Regions from separate parts of the Streptomyces kaniharaensis genome, predicted to be linked through region 3. Evidence: riboswitches for the same ligand, from Rfam matches in the RefSeq annotation. Region 3 holds a riboswitch; each other region holds the start of a gene.
The links. Region 3 has a riboswitch for cobalamin ahead of metE (5-methyltetrahydropteroyltriglutamate--homocysteine S-methyltransferase). Riboswitches for the same ligand answer to the same signal wherever they lie in the genome.

Region 1 (6,954 bases), 5.1 Mb from region 3:
AGCAGCAGCCCGCCGTTGACACCGCCGCCGATCTGCCAGCCCGCGCCGAGTTCGCCGTCGTAGCGGCCGGGCTCCTCGGGGTGTCTGGTCAGGGCGATGCCCTGGTCGAACTCGCTGCGGATCGCGGTGGTCATGGGGGTGGCCTGCCCTTCACTGCGGAAGTACGGGAGTACGCGGGGATGTCGGCCGCGCGGGCGGCGGCGGACCCGCTTGCCGCCAAGTTACTGGCGAGTAGGCCCCCAAGATACGCCAATCGGGTGAAACGCGCGACGGCCGCCGGACCCGACGTGCGGGTCCGACGGCCGTCGGCGGTGCTCCTCCGGTACTACCGGCGGATGCTCGGCTTCAGCTCCAGGAAACGGGCGAGCAGGCCGTTCACGAAGGCCGGGGACTCGTCCGTGGAGAACTCCTTGGCGATCTCGACGGCCTCGTCCAGGACGACCGCGTCCGGGACGCCGTCCTCCCAGATCAGCTCGTACGCGCCGAGTCGCAGGACGTTGCGGTCCACGATCGGCATCCGGTCGAGCGTCCAGCCCACCGCGTACTGCGAGATCAGCTCGTCGATCCGGCGAGCGTGCTGGACGTACCCCTCGATCAGCTCCATGGTGTACTCGCCGACCTGCGGGGTGCCCTCGTCGGGCTTGGGCTCGCGGGCGCGGGCCACCCAGTCGGCGAGGACCTGCTGCGGGTCGACCCCGCGGTGATCGGCCTCGAAGAGGATCTGAAAGGCCCGGGTGCGGGCCTTACTGCGTGCGGCCGACACGGACTTACTTCACCCGGCCGAGGTAGCTGCCGTCGCGGGTGTCGACCTTGACCTTCTCGCCGGTGACGACGAAGAGCGGGACCTGGATCTCGGCACCGGTCTCCAGGGTGGCCGGCTTGGTGCCACCGGTGGAGCGGTCGCCCTGGACGCCCGGCTCGGTGTGCTCGATGGTCAGCTCGACCGCGGCCGGGAGCTCGATGTACAGGACCGCGCCCTCGTTGGTGGCGACCAGGGCCTCGAAGCCCTCCAGCAGGTACTTGGCGGCGTCGCCGACGACGGCCGGCTCGACGGTCAGCTGGTCGTAGGTGTCCATGTCCATGAACACGAAGTTCTCGCCGTCCTTGTACGAGAACTGCATGCCGCGCTTGTCGACGTTGGCGGTCTCGACCTTGGTGCCGGCGTTGAAGGTCTTGTCGACGACCTTGCCCGTCAGGACCTCCTTGAGCTTGGTACGCACGAAGGCCGGGCCCTTGCCGGGCTTGACGTGCTGGAACTCGACGACGGACCAGAGCTTGCCGCCCTCCAGCTTGAGGACCATGCCGTTCTTGAGATCGTTCGTGGAAGCCACGGGCGCACTTACTCCTGGATATAGCTGTCAAGGAACCAAGGGCCGCGTCCTGCCGCCGACGGCCGCCAGGGGCCGCGGTCACAGGGCGAGGAGCTCCTTGGTGGTGATGGTGAGCAGCTCGGGCCCGCCCTCTTCGAGGGGGCGCACGACGAGCGTGTCCTCGATCCGGACGCCGCCCTTGCCCGGGATGTGGACCCCGGGACCGACGGTGACCGGTACGCGGCTGTCCAGTTTACCCATGTCCGACGGGCCGAGGCGCGGCGCCTCCCGGATCTCCAGCCCGATGCCGTGGCCCACCGGGTGCGGGGAGGCCTCGGTGTATCCGGCCGCCTCCAGGAGCTGCCGCGCGGCCCGGTCGGGTACGCACTGCTCCACCCCCGGCCCGAGCGCCTCCCGGCCGGCCCGCTGCGCCCGGAACACCAGCCGGTGCAGCTCCACCTGCCAGGGCGCGGGCGCGGCGCCGATCACGAAGGTCCGGGCGGTGGACACCCGGTACCCGCGGTACTGCGCGCCGAGCACCACGGTCAGGAAGTCGCCCTCCTCGACCCGGCGGTCGGTCGGCTGGTGGGCGGGCTGGCCGGAGTGGCTGCCGGTGCCGACCGACACCGGGAACGCCGCCCGGTCGGCGCCGTGGTCGATCATCCGGCGCTCCAGCTCCATCGCCAGGTGCCGCTCGGTCCGGCCGACCAGGATCGACTCCAGCAGCTCGCCGAGCGCCTGGTCCGCGATCTCCGCGGCGATGCGGAGATCGCCGATCTCGTGCTCGTCCTTGACCACGCGCAGGCTCTCCACCACCGGCCCGAGCTCCGCCAGCCTGACGCCCTTCGCCGTGCCCGCCACCGCCCGGTGCCGGCTCACGGTCAGGTCGTGCTCCTCCACCGCGAGGGCCGTCACCCGCAGCCGCGCGGCCGCGTCCGCGGCGGCCAGCGCGGTGTCCGCACCCGCAGGCACCGGGACCTGGGTGACCTCCGGGGCGATCAGGTGCTCCCCGGTGTCGTCCGGCGGCAGGTCGTCCGGCAGCGCCAGCAGCGCCCGGTCCCGGGTGAGCAGCAGCGTCGCCCCGCAGGGCGCGCAACCGGTCAGGTACCGCACGTTCGCCGGCCGGGTGATCAGCGCCGCATCGGACCCGGCCGCACTGCAGTGCTCCCGCAGCCGCTCCCGTCGGCCCGCGTACGCATCAGCCATGCGTCGAGCCTACGAACCCTGACCCCGATCCGCCCGCCGAGCGCCCCCGTCGGGGCGCACTCCGCCCCCCGCACGCCCCGGGTTCCACAGAGCGGTCAGCGTGGCGGCGGGAATCGGGAGCCCCGGCATCAGGAGCTCTGGGCGTTCCACCGCTTCTCGACCCCGGCCAGCTTCCAGTACGCGATCGCCACGGCCCAGACCACGACGAACAGCCCGGCGATCGCGTACCCGACGTTGTCCAGCGAGATGTCCGCGATCCAGCCGGTGACCGGGTCGGTCAGGTCCAGCTTGTCGTGCAGCACCCCGACCAGCTCGATGGTGCCGATGACGAACGCCACCGCGATCGACAGCCCAGTGATCGTCAGGTTGTAGTACACCTTGCGCACCGGGTTGGAGAAGGCCCACTGGTACGCGAAGTTCATGAACGTCCCGTCAAGCGTGTCGAACAGGCTCATCCCCGACGCGAACAGCAGCGGCAGGCAGACGATCGCGTACCAGGGCAGACCGGCCGCCGCGCCCGAACCGGCCATCACCATCAGGGTCACCTCGGTCGCGGTGTCGAAGCCGAGGCCGAGCACCATCCCCACCGGGAACATCTGCCCGGGCCGGGTGATCGACCTGGTCGCCCGGTTCAGCACCCGGGCCAGGAAACCGCGCGAGTTGAGGTGCTCCTCCAGCTCCGCCTCGTCGTACTGCCCGGACCGCATCGCCCGGAACACCTTGAGGATGCCGAGCAGCGCCGCCAGGTTGAGCGCGCCGATCAGGTAGAGGAAGACGCCGGAGGTGGTGGTGCCGACCATGCCGAGCCACTTGTGGGTGGTCGACTCGTCGTCCATCAGCGTGTTCGCCAGCTGCGCGCCGCCCGCCACCAGGGCGGCCATGATGACCACCATCGACGAGTGCCCGAGCGCGAACCAGAAGCCCACCGAGACGGGCCGTTTGCCGTCCGCCATCAGCTTGCGGGTGGTGTTGTCGATCACGGCGATGTGGTCGGCGTCGAAGGCGTGCCGCATGCCGAGGGTGTACGCGGTGATACCCAGGCCCACCCCGAAGACCTGGGTACCGACCGCGTAGTTCTCTGGCGCGACCAGGAAGACGAGCGTCCCGAACGCCACCACGTGCATGGCCAGGATCACCCCCATCAGCCCGGCCGTGCGGATGGTGTCCTCGCGCTTCCACCGGAAGGTGGGCAGTACGGACGGCGTCGCCTTCGTCTCCGCGGCGGCGGCGGTTTCGGGCAGGGTCATCGGCGGATCACGCTCCAGCACCTCGTGGAAAGACTTCGTGAGATGCCGTGGCCGGTCTCCTGGCTTACGGGGCTCCCGTACCCGCCTTCCCAGGCACGCGGAGCGCCCAGTGGCGTCGTGGGTGCGGTCGACTTCCCCCGATCACAGTGGCGAGGGCCGCCCCGGACTGGGACCCCTGAGGGTCCGTCACCGGTCTTCCCGAGCACCACGACGGGCAACACCGTAGGGGTCCGGGCCCACCCATGCAAGGCTGCGCACCTGCGCAGGTGTCCTAGATCACAGACCATGGGCTGCAAGAATGTGCACATGCATCTCGTACCGGCCGACCGCGCGGGCCACCGCACCATCGACGGACACCGGGTCTGCGAGGCCATCGCCGCGATCGGCGACACCGCGCACGTCCGGTCCTGGTCCGAGCGATTCTCCCTGCTCGCCGACCCCGGACGGCTCGCCCTCCTGCTCGCCCTCCACCGGGCCGGCCCGCTCGCCGTCACCGACCTGGCCGTCGCCACCGGCATGCGCGACCCGGCCGTCTCCCAGGCCCTGCGGCTGCTCCGCACGGCCGGCGTGGTCACCGGCGACAAGGACGGACGGATTGTGCGCTACCGGCTCGTGGACGAGAGCATGCGCCCTCTCCTCGGCGAGTGCGCCGCCGCGGAACACCACGAGCCCGCCGCAGTGGCAGGCTGACCGGCTCCCGCCCACGCCTCACGCCGTCCGGCGCTGTGCGCCCGGTGGTCCCGGGTGGACCTGGCGATCAGCTCGGTCTTGCCGACCCCGCCGAGCCCCGTGAACACCACGATCCTGAGTTCGCCGTCCTCGACCCGGCGCAACGCGGCGATGAGCGCGGCCGGTTCCGGCCACGGTTGAAAGACCCTTCGGCGCCCGGACCTGACGCGGCCTCGGTGGCGGATCGGTGTGGAGGTGCACCGCGCCGATGCTCTGAGCCTGCACCACGTGGCCACCCACCGCACCCGACACGGTGTCGGCCGCCTCCCGCCGCTCCATCCGCCCGCTCCATCCGCCTGCTCCCTCCGGCCGGTCGGCCCCGGCCTACGGGCTGGGCACCGGGCCGGAGGGCGGATCAGGCCGTCAGGCCGCCTGGCAGGTCGGGCACCAGAACAGGTTGCGCGAGGCGTGCGACTCCGTGCGGACGTCCGTGCCGCAGACCAGGCAGGGCATCGCGGCGCGCCGGTAGACGTAGACCTCGCCGCCGTGGTCGTCGAGGCGCGGCGGGCGGCCCATCGCCTCGGGGGTGTGCTCGGGGCGGACGGTGTCGATGCGGCCGGCGCCGACGCCCTCGCGCATGAGCGCGACCAGGTCGGCCCAGATCGTGTCCCACTCGCTCCGGGCGAGGTCGCGGCCGGCCCGGTGCGGGTTGATGCCGTGCCGGAACAGCACCTCGGCGCGGTAGACGTTGCCGACGCCGGCCAGCACCTTCTGGTCCATCAGCAGGGCCGCGACGGTCGTCCGGCTGGCCGATATCCGGCGCCAGGCGGCCTCCGGGTCGGCGTCGGCGCGCAGCGGATCGGGGCCGAGCCGGGCGGCGACGGCGGCCTTCTCGGCACCGGTGATCAGCGCGCAGGTGTTGGGGCCGCGCAGGTCGGCGTGGGCGTCGTCGGTCTCCAGGCGCAGCCGGACCATGCCGACCGCTGCGGGGGCGGGGCCGGTGCCGAAGGTGAAGCCGCCGTAGAGGCCGAGGTGGATGTGGACCCAGGCGCCTTCCTCGAAGCCGAGGAAGAGGTGCTTGCCGGTGGCCTCCGCCTCGGCGAGCACCTGCCCGTCGATCAGCTTGGCGTCGTCGGCGAACCGGCCCTGCGGGCTGGACACCTGGACGGGGCGGCCGCCGAAGGCCTTCCGGTTCTCGGCGGCGAGGCGGTGGATGATGTGGCCTTCCGGCACGGGCGTCAGCTCCCCCGGGTGGTTCGACAGGGCCCGTCCATCATCGCAGCCGGCACCGACAGCCTTGCCGAGCCGCGGGTCAGCGGACCGGCATCCCCATCAGCCGGGCGAGGATCACCCGGTCCAGCTCGGCGGCGGTGGCGGCGACGTCCAGCTGCGAGTTGTCGATGATCGGCAGCCCGGAGTTGTACCAGCCGGCCATCCGGCCGTGGATGCGGGCGACCTCCTCGTCGCTGAGCCGCCGGTTGCCGCTGCGCCGGGCGTTGCGCACGAGCACCGAGTCGAGGCTGGGCAGCAGCACGACGGGCAGCATGCCGGGGCCGATGTGCCGCTTCCAGCCGCCGAGGCCGATGGCCGGGCGGTCGGGGAAGACGGCGTCGTCGATGATGCAGGAGATGCCGTTGGCGAGGTAGTTGCGGCAGGCGAAGCCGCAGGTGCGGCGGGCCAGCCGGTACTGGGCCTCGGAGGCGTTGTTCCAGCCGGACTGCGGGTTGGCGAAGCCGGACTGCACCCACTCGCGGACGTCGTCCAGGCTGATGTGGGCGGTCGGGCTGGGCCGTCGCTCGGCCCAGTGGCGGGCGACGGTGGTCTTGCCGGCGCCGGCCGGGCCGATCAGCAGGACGGCGATGGGCCCGGCGGGGGCGTGCCGCTGCGGCGGGTGGGTGGGAAGCTGGACGGGCGTGCCGGAGGGCAGCACGAAGTGCCCGGTGGCCCCGGCGGGCATCGGGGCGGAGGGGGCGATGGGCGCCGCGGGAGCGGGGGCAGGAGCGGCGGGCGGCACGGGCGGCGGCACGCGCCCGCCGAACGGCGGCGGCCCCGGGGGCGTCGCGGCCGGGGCACTGCCGGGATGCGGCCGGACCGGCGGCCCGGCGGGACGTGGGGGCACCTGTCCACCCCCGGCGTACTGCGTCACGGTCACCTCCCGACATCTTTCAGCGGGGACACTACACGGCGGCCCGGCGGCGGGCACAGTCCGCCGCCGGGCCGCTGACCAGCGGTCAGCGTGTGGTGAGCTGTTCGGCCAGGGCGCGCAGGGCCAGTTCGTACGAGCCGATCCCGAATCCGGCGATGGTGCCGGAGGCGACGGCGGCGATGACCGAGGTATGCCGGAAGGTCTCGCGGGCGTACGGGTTGGAGATGTGCACCTCGATCAGCGGTGCGGTGCGCTGGGCGGCGGCGTCGCGCATGGCGTACGAGTAGTGCGTGAACGCGCCCGGGTTGATCACGACGGGCACCTGTCCGTCGGCCGCCTCGTGCAGCCATTCCACCATCTGCTGCTCGGAGTTGGT
Region 2 (6,954 bases), 1.4 Mb from region 3:
CTCTGCTGGATCGTGGTCTCCATCGGCTGCCTGGCCGCGTGGGCGACCGGCCTGCCCGGCGGCGACTCGCTCCTGCACGTCGGCGCCTTCGCGCAGATCACGCTCGCCGCGATGGCCCCCCTGCTGGTCATCCGGCGCAAGGTCGGCCAGAAGGTCGGCGACGTCCGCGCCCGGCGCGCGGAGTCGCGGATCGGCTGAGGCCGCTCCTGACACCGGAAGGGCCCGGATCCGTTTGGCGGTTTCTAGTGGTCGTTGCAACACGTGGTCGGTTGTCTAGGCCGCGAGGAGTTTAGCCAGACGCTCGGCTGGGGTTTCCCAGCCGAGCGTTTTGCGTGGGCGGCGGTTGAGCTGGTCGGCGACGGCGGCCAGGTGCTCGGGCGTGTGGACCGACAGGTCGGTGCCCTTGGGGAAGTACTGCCGCAGCAGGCCGTTCGTGTTCTCGTTGGAGCCGCGCTGCCAGGGACTGGCCGGGTCGCAGAAGTAGACCGGGATGTCGGTGGCCAGGCTGAACTCCGCGTGCCTGGCCATCTCGCTGCCCTGGTCCCAGGTCAGGGACCGCTTCAGCTGGACCGGGAGTGTCCGGGCGGTGGCCACTAGGGCGTCGCGGACGGTCTCGGCGGTGTGGTCGCCGGGCAGGTGCAGCAGCATCACGTAGCGGGTCGAACGCTCGACCAGGGTGCCGATCGCGGACTTGTGCTCCTTGCCGAGGATCAGATCGCCCTCCCAGTGGCCGGGGACGGCCCGGTCCTCGGCCTCGGCGGGGCGCTCGCTGATCATGACCATCGGGTCGGTGAAGCGGGAACGCCGGCAGTTGGCCTGCCGCTGGGGCCTGCGGCGGGCCCGGCCTGAGCGCAGGGCACCGGCGAGCTCGCGCCGCAGCTCGCCGCGGCCCTGGACGTAGAGCGCCTGGTAGACGGTCTCGTGGACCACGTGCATCTCCGGCCGGTCGGGGAACTGTCGACGTAGAGCGTGGCAGATCTGCTCCGGGCTCCACTGCTCGTCCAGCATCGCCTGGACGGCGGCGTGCAGCTCGGGGTTCTCGGTGATCTTGCGGGCCTTGGGGCGGGGCCGGCGAGCGTCCGCCCTGGCCTGGGCGGCGTGCGGACGGTAGTGCCACTGCCCGCGAGTGCCCTCGGTGCGGTTGCGGCGGATCTCCCGGCTGATGGTGGACGGACTGCGGCCCAGCTCCGCGGCGATGGCCCGCACGGTGGCCTTCTCCCGCAGCCGGTCGGCGATGTGGATCCGCTCGTCCTCGCTCAGATACCGGGAGACACCGGAAGGCGGCACCACCATGCGAATCGGTGGTGCCGCCTTCTGCCGCTGCTCGGCTCCGCGGCCGTGACGCCACTTCTGGCCGGTCCGGCGGGCGATGCCGACGATCCGGCACGCCTCGGTGTTCGTGTAGCCCTGCTGCATGAGCCGGGAGTATGCCTCCCGTTCCCGGCGCAGCTTCACAGGCCCCTGGGCCGTCCGGTCCTTGCGGATCTCGAAGTCCAATGCATCCCCTGAACTGGGGTGTTGCAACGACTCCTAGAACCCAAGTTTCGTACGGATCCGGGCCCTTTCGCGTTCTCGGGGGTTCTCGGGGGTCCCAAGGTTCTGGGAGCCCGAGGTTCTGGGCGTTCTCGGGGCTTTCCGCGTCACGCCCCGCCGGTGTGGACGCTGAAGGCCGAGCGGCGGGCCGCCCGGGCGACGCCCGGGTCCGGGTGCACGCCCGACACCGCCGTGAGCACCGACGCCGCCCGCGGGTGCCCCGACTGCCGGGCCCGGGCGAACAGCCGGACCGGATCGCCCGCCGAAGCGCCCTCCACGTGGCCGACCAGCAGCTCCGTCTCCCCGTGGTCCAGCACCGCCGCCGCCGTGTCCACCCACAGCCAGGCCGCGTCCTCGGCGCCCAGCACGTCCGCCGGCGACACGCCCTCGTCCGACTGCTCGGCCAGCCACAGCAGCGCGTACGGGCGCAGCACCGGCTCGTCGACGGCCGCCCGCACCGCCTGCTCGGCCGTGCCGCCCGCCACCCGCAGCGCCTCGAAGGCCAGACCGCGCACCAGCGCGTCGTCGCCCTGCGCCGCGTCCAGCAGCTCCGCCACCGCCCGGTCCGCCGGACGGGCCGCCACCCAGGCGCGGAACTCCGCCCGGGCCGGGCCCGGCGAGTAGTCGGCGCAGGCGTTCAGCAGCTCGAAGGCGCTCTGCTCGATGTGGCCGGCGGCGGTCTGCGCGACCGTGCAGATCTCCTCCAGCTTCGCCCGCACCGCCCAATGCCCCAGCGGCGACAGCTCGGCCGCATCGTTCCTGCGGACCACGGCGCCGACCGCCGCCAGGCCGTCCAGCATCCAGTCCAGGACGGCGGCGACGTCCGCGGGCGAAGCCGGGGTGTCGATCTGCGGCTCCCGGCAGGTGCCGCGGACGGCGGAGACGGCGGAGGCGGCGTGCGGGACGGGCGACAGGCTCGGGCCCCCGTTGCCTCCGCCGACACGGCGCTCGTCCAGGCCGCGGCGCAGCAGCTCCAGCAGCTCGCTGTCGGCGACCGGGCCGTCCACCAGGTGGAGGAAGGAGAGCAGCTGCGGGGCCTGGTCCACGGCCTGCCCGGCGAGCACGGCGAAGACGCCGCGCAGGGCGGCCGGCGGCACCGGGGCGAGCAGCGTCCAGGCGTCGAACAGCGCGGACCAGCCGCGCACCACGGCCTCGTCGTCGTGGTCCCAGGCGTGCAGTCGCCAGCCCGGGCCGGCCCCGCCGTCCCGGGCCTCCACGAGGCCGACCAGGAGCGCCTGCCCCCACGCCTTGGCCGCGGCGCCGACCGTCATGGCCAGCGCCCTGCCCGCCGCGCGGGCATCCTCCGCGAGCAGTTCGCCACGCTTGTCGACCTCGGCCAGCTCCCCCGCCCAACGGGCGATGCGAACGGCGTCCACCAGCATCCGGCGGGCCAGCGGCGCCAGCTCGGCGGGCGCGGGGAAGCCGTCCGGCACGGGAACCCGGCCGCGGCCGGGCGCGGGTGCGGGGCCTCGTCGGCGGGGTACGCCGCCGCCCGGCCCGGCCCCGGCGGGCCGGTGGGCCGTACCGGGGAGACGGGTCACCGTCGCACCGGTACCGATCGTCGGTGGGAGCGGGGCATCACGGTCGCGCGGGTTCCGAGACGTCACGTCGAGCAGTCTTCCCCTTGCACGGGCCTTCTGTCACATCCGGTTGGCCGTACGGACGGGCCGGTGCGGACGGCGCCTCCGCAAGATCGGGCAACAGCGGCAAACCGCCTGGCCGGAATCGTGTGGCGGTGCCATGCCAGGGCGGTCGGCGGGGCGTCGAGCGTGGTCACGGCGGGCGACGGATCGAACACGGACAGCCCGGAGAAGCGGTACGGGGCGGTCACAGGAGAGGGGTGAGCCAGCGGCGGAGGAGTTCGGTGTAGTGGGCCGGGGCGGAGTTCCAGAGGGCGGTGTGGTCGGCGCCCGCGAAGGAGTGGAGGCTGACCACGTCGGGGCGGCTGGCGGCGAGGTGTTCGGCGGCGCGGAACGGGGCGACCGGGTCGTCGGGGCTGTGCAGGACCAGGGTGGGCGCGCGCAGGTCGGCGCCCTCGGCGATGCGGGTGAAGTCGGCCAGGTCGACGCCGGTGCGGCCCTCGGCGGCGAGGGCGCCGAGTTCGGCGGCGGCGCCGGTGTAGCCGGCCCGGGCCGCGCCGCGGCGGGCGGTGGCCGGGAGGTCGAGGACGGGCGAGTCCAGGACGAGGCCGCGGACGGCGTACGCCCAGGCGGAGCGGGCGGCGGTCTGCAGGCACATCGTGGCGCCGAGCGACCAGCCGTACAGGACGACCCGGCCGGCGCCGCTGTCGAGGGCGAGCCGCACCGCCGACTCGACGTCCCGCCATTCGGTCTCGCCGAAGTGGCCGAGCCCGCCCGGGGAGGCGGGGGCGCCCTGGTCGCCGCGGTAGGTGACGGCGAGGGCGGGCAGGGCGAGGCGGTCGAGGACGGGCAGGACGGCGAGGGCCTGCTGGCGGTCGGCGCCGGGGCCGTGCACGAGGATCACCCAGGTGCCGCGTTTGCCGTCGAGCCGCCAGGCGGGCAGGGCGCCGAGTTCGCCGTCGACGGTGGTCTCGGCGTAGTGGAGGCCGAGTGCGGAGGTCGGGTCGCCGAGGTGGACGCGCGGGGTGAAGCGGACCTCGGTGCCGGGGACGAGCGTGCCCCGGTCGGCGCGGACGAGGCGGCGGGTGACGCCCTGTTCGTCGCTGCCCAGGATGTCGTCGACGACGGCGTGGCCGTTGTCGTCCCACTCGACGGCCCAGCGGCCGGGGCGCAGGCTCTCGGCGCTGCGGGTGAAGGTGATCCGGCCGGCGGCGACGCTCCGTACCCGGACGGGGCGGGACTGCGGCACGACGGCGGTCTCCGGGTGGACGATCCGGTCGGACGCCCGGCGGCCGATCACGACGACGGCGACCCCGGCGCCGACGGCGGCTGCCGCCACGACGGCTGCGGTTCCCCAACGCATATCGCTCCCCGCTCTGTGAGTCGCTGGCTCGGTGAGTCCCCGCTCGGTCCGCCCCGGTCCGGTCGGTGTTCGGTCACCAGTTCACTGGGGGCCGGGGCGTGCGGCCAGCCGGCTGGGCCGTCCGGGGTAGAAGGAGGGGGCCGGGGTCACACGGGGAGGTCGGTCCGGCGGCGGCCGAGGAGTTCCCAGAAGCGGTCGGCGAGGGGGCGGTCCCGCGGGGTGTCGGTGCGCGGGGTCGAGGATGGGGTGCCTCAGGTGCCGGCGCCCCAGTGGGTGGAGATTTTGTTCTCCTGTTGCAGGACCGTCAGGACGGCGGCGAGATCGTCCTCGTCGACGGGGACGAGACGCGCGACGGCGTGGACGTGGGCCTGCCAGTCGACGCACCGGCGGGCCGCTGGGCGATCGCACAGGGTGTCATGCCCCTGCGGCGGGGCGGATCGGAGGTGGCGACGACGGGTGCGACTGTGACCAACCCCTCCGTGACCTCGGTTGACTCCCGCTCCGGCCGCGTGATGGGATCCCAGGGCCAAACGGAGGCATGCAGAGGAAGCCGGTGCGAGTCCGGCGCGGTCCCGCCACTGTCACCGGGGAGCACGCCCGGAAAACGCCACGGCGGACCGTCAGTTGCCGCTGGAAGGCCCGGGGGTGCGTTCGACCCGGAAGCCAGGAGACTCTCGCCCCCGCTACGTCGATCCAGGGCGCGGACCCTGAGTGAGGACTCGCACGCGATGCAGGCTGCCCCGACCCGCCGAGCCCTCTGCTGCTCCCCGCCGTGCGCCCGATGACCACGAGACCGCTGACCCGCGCCGCCGCGTTCGCGCTGGGCGCCGTCGCGGGCTACCTGGCGGACGCCCGCTTCGCCGATCCGCGCCGCGGCCACCCGGTGGCCGTCTTCGGCGACGCGGCGGCGCGCCTGGAGCGGCGGATGTGGCGGGACGACCGGGCCGCCGGGGCCGCCTACACGGCGCTGTGCGTGGGCACGGTCGCCGCGGGCGCGGTGGCGCTGGACCGGACGGTCGGCCGCCGCCCGCTGGGCCGGGCCGCGCTGGCCGCCGCCGCGACGTGGACGGTGCTCGGCGGCACCTCGCTGACCCGGGAGGCGCGCACGATCGGCCGCTCGCTGGCGGCCGGGGACCTGACGGCGGCCCGGGAACGGCTGCCGCACCTGTGCGGCCGGGATCCGAGCGCGCTGGACGGGCAGCAGATCGCCCGGGCGGTGGTCGAGTCGGTGGCGGAGAACACCGCCGACGCCGTGGTGAACGCGCTGACGTGGGGCGCGCTGGCGGGGACGCCGGGCCTGCTGGCGTTCCGGGCCGTGAACACCTTGGACGCGATGGTGGGCCACCGCTCGCCGCGCCACGCCCGGTTCGGCTGGGCGTCGGCCCGGCTGGACGACGTGGCGGGCTGGCCCGGCGCCCGGCTGACGGCGCTGCTGACGGTGGCCGCCTCGCCGGAGCCGCGAACGGCCTGGCGGGTGTGGCGGCGCGACGGTACGGCGCATCCGAGCCCGAACGCGGGCCAGGCGGAGTCGGCGTTCGCGGGCGCGGTCGGCGTCCGGCTGGGCGGCACGCTGCAGTACGGGGAGCGCGTGGAACACCGGCCGGTACTGGGCGCGGAGCTGCGGCCGGTGACGGTGGACGACATCGAACGGGCGTGCACGCTGTCGAGGCGGGTGGGCGCGCTGGCCGTGGGTACGACCGTCGCGGGGCACCTCCTGCTGCGGGCGGCCCTGAGCAGGAGGGGAAGGGCATGAGCAACGCGCTGCTGGTCGCCGGGACGACCTCGGACGCGGGCAAGAGCGTGGTCACGGCGGGCATCTGCCGCTGGCTGGCCCGGCAGGGCGTCCGGGTGGCGCCGTTCAAGGCGCAGAACATGTCGCTGAACTCCTTCGTCACCGCGGACGGCGCCGAGATCGGCCGCGCCCAGGCGATGCAGGCGCAGGCGGCCCGGGTGGCGCCGGAGGCGGCGATGAACCCGGTGCTGCTGAAGCCGGGCGCGGACGGCCGCAGCCAGGTGGTGCTACTGGGCAGGCCGGTCGCCGAGGTGGGCGCGCTGGACTACCGCGAGCGCAAGCCCGTCCTGCTGGAGCGGGCGCTGGAGTGCCTGGCGGACCTGCGCCGCCGCTACGACGTGGTGGTGTGCGAGGGCGCCGGCTCGCCCGCCGAGATCAACCTGCGGGACCGCGACATCGCCAACATGGGCCTGGCGACGGCCGCCGGACTGCCGGTGGTGGTGGTCGGGGACATCGACCGCGGGGGCGTCTTCGCGGCGATGTACGGGACGCTGGCGCTGCTGTCGGCCGAGGACCAGCGGCACGTGGCGGGCTGGTTCGTCAACAAGTTCCGCGGCGACGCGCGGCTGCTGGCGCCCGGGCTGGAGATGCTGCACGACCTGACCGGCCGTCCGGTGCTCGGCACGCTGCCGATGCTGCCGGGGCTGTGGCTGGACGCCGAGGACTCCTTGGACCTGTCGACGGTG
Region 3 (6,954 bases):
GCCCGAAGTCTCGGACGGCTCGGCGCCCTTCGGGCCCGTCAGGCGATGACGGCCAGTCGGCGGCCCTGCTCCAGGAACGCCATGATGCCGATGACGCCGCCGAGTTCACGGATCGTCCGGGCGGCACCGAACGGCGCGTTCCAGAACTCGCCCTGCCGCGGGGTGTGCGGGCCGACGTACGCGTACGGCTCCGGCTGGAACGCGTCGCCGAGTGAGACGCCGTAGTTCACCTCGTCGGCGGTAACCCCGATGTCGAAGTGCTCGGGCCAGATGACCGGCTCCGCGCCCGGGAACAGCCCGCGCAGCGCGGCGTCGCCCATCGCGAAGCAGTGCGCGAGCCGGCGGGCAGCGGACGGATCCACCTCGACCGCGTCGTCAGCGGCGATGCCCGGCCCGTCCTGGTACAGCCCCTCGGGAGCACCGACCGCGAGCCCGAGGGCCGCGCCGAGCGCGGTGCAGGTGGTCCATTCGAGGGACAGCACCTGCCCGGGTGCCACCAGCTCCGCACCGATCACCCGCAGCTGTGGCTCCACGCTGGTGGCGAAGCCGCCCGCGCAGGCGCGCAGCCGGATCGTGCCGCTGGACCGGTACTGCGGCCCGGCGAGAACCAGCTCGGCCACCGCGTGCAGGGCGCGGCGGGTTCGTACGACGGTCTCGGTGTCCATGAAGGCATGGTCTCCCAGGAGGGAGACCCGCGCGCGGTCTTCGCCGGAACGTGGGGTGTGGCCACCTGCCGCCGGCCCGGACGACAGTGGCCGCCGCCACCGGGCTGCGGCCCTCGCGTGCTCCGGTGTCCTCCCCGATGGAACCGGCCGAGGAGAAGCTCCACCGAGCCCCGCAGATGAGGCTGTCCAAGCTCTGGGCCCGCGCTCTCCGCACCGCTACAGTGTGCCTCCCATCCGCCCGCGCAACTGCCCGGCCGTGGTGGGAGTGGACGGAAGTCCTGGTGACTCGCGATGCGCCCCCCGTGGGGGGAAGGGGTTGACGGCGATGGGTTCCGCGGTCTGGGCGAGAGTGGGCGGCATGGTCGGCGGCAAGACCGTCGCCGTGGTGACGGCCGGCGCACTGGTGACCACCGGTGCGGTGGGCGCCGGCATCTGGTGGGCCGTTCAGGGCCCGCACCTTCAGGTCGTACAACGCAACGCACAGGTGGCGCTGCCGCCGGGCGGCCAGCAGGCGGCGGTGGCGGGCTGCGCCGAGAACGAGACCGCGCTCGGCGGCGGGTACGCGGTCGAGGGCGCCGGGTACGCCAGCATCAGCGAGTTCGTGGGCGGCAGCGCCTGGCTCGCGGCCGCCTACAACCCCGGCGACGCGCCGGCCACGCTGACGGTGTACGCCCTGTGCGTCAACGCGCGCGTGGAGTTGGCGCCCCGCGGCGACTACACCCAGCGGGCCCTCGCCTTCCGGGACCGCCTCGACAAGGTGACCGCCGGTGATGACGGCCAGATCCACGACCTGACCACGGACGGCCCCTGGGCCGGGCTGGCGACCTCCTACCTGGGCACGGACTCCTGCACCCCCGGATACACGATGACCGGCCTCGAGTTCCGGGCCGGCCGCACCGTTCCCGGACACCCCGCCACACCCCTGCCCCTGGACCAGCTCTCCACACTTCCCGACGCCACCGGTCACTCCACCCCGATGCAGTGGATAGCCTCGGTCAACCCCGGGACGGAACTCAGCACCCGACCGTATCCGATGCGCAGCAGCGATCTCGCCGAACGCCGAACCCGGATCGAGGACCCGCAGCCGCCCCAGGCCAACTACGCCGTCGGCGTCCGCGCGATCTGCGCCAAACTCAAGGACGTCTCCGTGGTCACCGCGCAGGCCGCCGTCACCGCCGGCGGCGCGGCGGACCTCGACCTGCACTGCCCCCGGGACACCTTCGCGGTCGGCGGCGGCTTCCGCTTCACCACGGCCGCCGCGAACGGTACCTACCAGCAGCGGTACCTCGGTGACGGCCTGCTGTACGCCTCGGCCGACGGGCCGGCGCCGGGCAGGTCCGGGCACGTCGTCAAGGACTGGCACCTCACCGGACGTAACGGGCAGCAGGCCGGCACCGGGTTCCGCAACTCGGTGTGGATCGAGCACAGCAGCCGCGAAGAACTCACCGGCAACGGCTACTTCGACTCCCACCCACGCGGCGCCGACGACCAGGAACTGCGCGGCACCACGATCCCGGCCGGCCAGCAGATCACCGGCAGCGCGGTCTGCGCCACCATCGACGCCAAACCCACCGAACCCGGCCCGACAGCGCCCCCCGTCTCCCGGCCCGATCTCCCACCCGTGCTGGACCTGCCGCCCTTGACGCCCGCCGGCTCCCCGAGCGCGCCCACGACGTCGGCCCCCGCCGTCACGCCTTCCGCGAGCACACCCGCCACCACTGCTTCCTCCCCCACGGCAAGCACACCCGCCACCACTGCCCCGTCCACCACCGCGAGCACCTCCCGCACTCCGGGGTCCTCCCCACGGCCGAGCAGCACTGCCGCGCCCACACCCACGCCCAGCAGCACGACCGCGCCCACACCCACGCAAGGCAGCAACCCGCCCGCCCAGCCTCAGGCACCGGCCGTCAGCATCGAACAGCCACTCTCGGGCGCGACGCTGCGCCGCGGCTGCGAGGAGACGTTCACTGGCACGGCCCGCACCCAGCCCGGCAACCAGCCGATCACCGATCCGAAGCACACCGTCTGGCAGATCACCGGCCCCAACGGCCCGGTCACCATCGGCACCGGTAGCGCGGGCCGCTTCACCGTGCCACTCCTCGCCGACGGCAACTACGCCCTCAAGTTCACCGCCACCGACCCGGCCAACAACCTCACCGCTCACACCGAGACCACCGTTCGCATCACCGGGTGCCTCCGCTGACGAGGATTTCCCATTCGCGAGCCCCGGTTGCGACAGCAACCGTAGGATCGACGGTCATGGTTGATCTCTACCCTCCGACCAGTCCCTACGACAGTGGAATTCTCGACACCGGAGACGGCAACCGCATCTACTACGAACAGCTCGGCAGCCCCGGAGGCAAGCCCGTCCTGTACGTCCACGGCGGCCCGGGATCGGGCGCTCCGCAGCGGCCGACGAGGGCATGGGACCCCGAGCGCTACCGCGTCATCCGCTTCGACCAGCGCAACTGCGGCCGTAGTACCCCGCACGCCAGTGACCCGGCGGCGGACATGAGTCTGAACACCACGCAGCACCTGATCGACGACATGGAGCGGATACGCCAACACCTCGACATCGAGCGGTGGTTGCTGAACGGAGCTTCCTGGGGCTCGACGCTCATCCTGGCCTATGCGCAACAGCACCCCGCGCGTGTCAGCGAGATCGTCATCCAGGCGGTGACGATGACCCGCCGTACGGAGATCGACTGGCTGTACCGGGGTGCCGGTCGGTTCTACCCCGAAGCCTGGGACCGGTTTCGCGACGGCGTCCCCGAGGGCGAGCGGGACGGCGACCTGCTCGCGGCCTACGCGCGACTGATGGAGAACCCCGACCGGGCGATTCGCGAGAAGGCCGCGGCCTCCTGGCTCGCGTGGGAGGACGCGGTCATCTCCGACGAGCCCAACGGCATCCCCGGCATGTACGGCGATCGCGAGGTCGACGCCCGGATCGCGTTCGTACGGATCTGCGCTCACTTCTTCAGCAACGGCGCATGGCTGGAGGAGGACCAACTGCTGCGCAACGCCCATGAACTGGCCGGGATCCCGGCGGTGCTGGTCCACGGCCGGCATGACATGGGCAGCCCGGTCCAGACGGCGTGGGATCTGGCGAAGGTGTGGCCGGACGCGCGGCTCCACATCTTCGAGGACTCGGGGCACGTCGGCAGCCAAGCGATGCAGGAGACGGTCCGCGCGGCCATCGAGGAGTTCAAAAACCGGTGAGTGATCCTCAGGGCGCGTGACCTGCGCGGCCACCGAACGGGCCGCGGCTTCACCGGCACGCCCAACGCTGAACCCGTCGACCGGAGCGGGCGATTCGGGCTAGGGTGGGCGGTGCAGCTGGTTCGCCCCGTCCGCCAGGCGGGTTGCGTCGCAAGAGGGAATCCGGTGCGAGTCCGGAACTGCCCCGCAGCGGTGAGTGGGAACGAAAGCCGTCAACCAAGCACTGGACGCGAGCAAGCGTCCGGGAAGCGACGGCCGGTAGGAGCCGGTACGGCCACCATGGCCCGGCGTGCCCATGAGTCCGAAGACCTGCCGCTGCCCGTGCGCCGCAGCGGCGCACGGTCTCACCGGGACCTCGCGGGAAGGTCGGCGGCGGCACGGGCACGGCGGACAGCACCGCCCCGGCCCGCTCCTTCGCGCGCCCCTGCCCGCCGGGTCCACGCGAACTCGCGAAGGAGAGTTCCGTGAACCGCCCCACCCCGCACCACCCGACGGCGACCGTCCACGGCTACCCACGCCAGGGCCCGGACCGTGAACTCAAGCGCGCCGTCGAGGACTTCTGGTCCGGCCGCAGGACCGCCGCCGAACTCCTCGACACCGCAGCCGGCCTGCGCCGCAGCGTCTTCCAGCAGCTGGCCGGCGCCGGACTCGGCGAGATCCCGGGCAACCACTTCTCGCTCTACGACCACGTGCTCGACACCGCCTGGATGCTCGGCGCCGTCCCGCCCCGCCACCTGGCCGCCGGCCGGGACCTCCAGCCCGGCACCCCCGCGCACACGCTCGCCGTGTACTTCGCCATGGCTCGCGGCACGGGGCACGTCGAGCCGCTGGAGATGACCAAGTGGTTCGACACCAACTACCACTACCTGGTGCCCGAACTCGGCCCCGGCACCGTCTTCCGCGCCCAACCCGGCAAGCCGCTCACCGAGTTCGCCGAGGCCAAGCTCCTCGGCCTCACCACCCGCCCCGTGCTGCTCGGCCCGATCACCTTCCTCCTCCTCGCCAAGCCCGTCCCCGACGCACCCTCCGACTTCCAGCCCCTCACCCTCCTCGGCCGGTTGCTGCCGGTCTACGCCGAGCTCCTGGGCGACCTGCAGGCCGTCGGCGCCGAGTGGGTCCAGTTCGACGAACCCGCCCTGGTCCGCGACCAGCCGCCGGCCGTGCTGAACGCCACCGCCCGCGCCTACCGGTACCTGGCCTCCGCCGCCCGCCGCCCCAAGCTGCTCGTCGCCTCCTACTTCGACGCCCTCGGCGAAGCGCTGCCCGTCCTCGCCAACTCCCCCGTCGAAGGTCTCGCCCTCGACTTCACCGGCCCCGCCGCCGCCAACCTGCCCGGCCTCGCCGCCCTCGGCGGCATCCAGGACAAGCGGCTCGTCGCCGGCGTGATCGACGGCCGCAACATCTGGGCCGCCGACCTCGACCAGGCCCTCGCCACCCTCGTCACCCTGCTCCCCCTCGCCGACCGGCTCGACGTCGCACCCTCCTGCTCGCTGCTGCACGTCCCGCTCGACGCCGCCCGTGAACGCGAACTCGACCCTCAGGTACTGCGCTGGCTCGCCTTCGCCCGGCAGAAACTCGACGAGACCGTCACCCTCGCCCGCGCACTGACCGAGGGCCGCGACGCCGTCGCCCCGCAACTCGCCGCCAATCGCGCCGCCCGCGCCTCGCGCGCCGCCTCCGCACTCACCCACGACCCGGCCGTCAGCGCCCGCTGCGCCGCCGTCACCCCCACCGACAGCCGCCGCGCCACGCCGTACCCCGAACGCGCCGCCGCCCAGCAGGCCCGTCTCCACCTGCCGCCGCTCCCGACCACCACGATCGGCTCCTTCCCGCAGACCGACGCCCTGCGCGCCGCGCGCGCAGGCCTGCGCACCGGGCGGATCGACGACGCCGCCTACCGGGAGCGCATCGAAGCGGAGATCCGCGAGGTCGTCGCCTTCCAGGAGAAGGCCGGTCTGGACGTCCTCGTCCACGGCGAACCCGAACGGGGCGACATGGTCCAGTACTTCGCCGAGCGGCTCACCGGCTACCTGGCCACCCGGCACGGCTGGGTGCAGTCCTACGGCACCCGCTACGTCCGGCCGCCGATCCTGGCCGGCGACGTCTCCCGACCGGCGCCGATGACCGTGGCTGAGTACCGCTACGCACAGAATCTGACGGACCGTCCGGTCAAGGGAATGCTCACCGGACCGGTCACCATGCTCGCCTGGTCCTTCGTCCGCGACGACCAGCCCCTCGCCGACACCGCCCGCCAGGTGGCCCTCGCCCTCCGCGACGAGGTCCACGACCTGGAGGCCGCCGGCGCCGCTGTCATCCAGGTCGACGAACCCGCCCTGCGCGAAACCCTCCCGCTCCGCCGCGCCGCCCATCCCGACTACCTCGCCTGGGCCACCGAGGCCTTCCGCCTCACCACCAGCGGTGTCCGCGCCGACACCCAGATCCACACCCACATGTGCTACGCCGAGTTCGGCGACATCCTCCCCGCCATCGACGACGTCGACGCCGACGTCATCTCCCTGGAAGCCGCCCGCTCCCGGATGGCCGTCACCACCGAACTCGCCGCGGCCCACTACCCGCGCGCCGTCGGCCCCGGCGTCTACGACATCCACGCACCACGCGTCCCCGCGGTCGCCGAGTTCACCGAGCTGCTGCGCTCGGCCATCGACCGGCTGCCCGCCGAACGGCTCTGGGTCAACCCCGACTGCGGCCTCAAGACCCGCCGATGGGACGAGGTCCGCCCCGCCCTCGAACGCCTGACCGTCGCCGCCCGCGAGATCCGCGCCGTCCTGGAAGGCAACCGATGACCGCTCCAGCCGAACTCACCCGCACACCGGCCGGCGACCCCCGGTGACCGTCGCCGCCGGCGCCGAGTCCGGGGCCGGCGCCCGGACCGGACACCGGGCCGCCATCCGTAACATCCGCTTCCCGTAGGGACGCTGCGATCGCGGCGTCTCCCTTCCAGGCTCGCGCTGCGCTGGACGTCACCTCCAGCGGGGCCCGCGGTCAAGGTCCGCTCCAGGACCGGGCCGCGGGTCCTGCGGCGCCGGCTCAAGTGGTGGCCGAGGAAAGC

Region 1: another riboswitch for cobalamin. It lies ahead of nicT (Nickel transporter NicT); the one in region 3 lies ahead of metE (5-methyltetrahydropteroyltriglutamate--homocysteine S-methyltransferase).
Region 2: another riboswitch for cobalamin. It lies ahead of F7Q99_RS20555 (cobalamin biosynthesis protein); the one in region 3 lies ahead of metE (5-methyltetrahydropteroyltriglutamate--homocysteine S-methyltransferase).

Annotation. Positions count from the first base shown of each region.
Region 1 covers NZ_WBOF01000001.1:789,387-796,340, forward strand. The annotation lists gene F7Q99_RS03540 (thioesterase family protein) at 1-134, opposite strand, end outside; gene nusB (transcription antitermination factor NusB) at 326-763, opposite strand; gene efp (elongation factor P) at 768-1,331, opposite strand; gene F7Q99_RS03555 (M24 family metallopeptidase) at 1,410-2,516, opposite strand; gene nicT (Nickel transporter NicT) at 2,645-3,763, opposite strand; cobalamin riboswitch at 3,796-3,988, opposite strand; gene F7Q99_RS03565 (ArsR/SmtB family transcription factor) at 4,070-4,453, shown strand; gene F7Q99_RS03570 (Fpg/Nei family DNA glycosylase) at 4,856-5,665, opposite strand; gene F7Q99_RS03575 (AAA family ATPase) at 5,745-6,584, opposite strand; gene aroQ (type II 3-dehydroquinate dehydratase) at 6,664-6,954, opposite strand, start outside.
Region 2 covers NZ_WBOF01000001.1:4,545,806-4,552,759, reverse strand. The annotation lists gene F7Q99_RS20575 (CDP-alcohol phosphatidyltransferase family protein) at 1-198, shown strand, start outside; gene F7Q99_RS20570 (IS30 family transposase) at 274-1,497, opposite strand; gene F7Q99_RS20565 (hypothetical protein) at 1,641-3,074, opposite strand; gene F7Q99_RS20560 (alpha/beta hydrolase family protein) at 3,361-4,476, opposite strand; cobalamin riboswitch at 5,021-5,149, shown strand; gene F7Q99_RS20555 (cobalamin biosynthesis protein) at 5,258-6,229, shown strand; gene F7Q99_RS20550 (cobyric acid synthase) at 6,226-6,954, shown strand, end outside.
Region 3 covers NZ_WBOF01000001.1:5,929,636-5,936,589, reverse strand. The annotation lists gene F7Q99_RS26580 (hypothetical protein) at 39-665, opposite strand; gene F7Q99_RS26575 (hypothetical protein) at 991-2,868, shown strand; gene pip (prolyl aminopeptidase) at 2,925-3,884, shown strand; cobalamin riboswitch at 4,014-4,197, shown strand; gene metE (5-methyltetrahydropteroyltriglutamate--homocysteine S-methyltransferase) at 4,349-6,688, shown strand.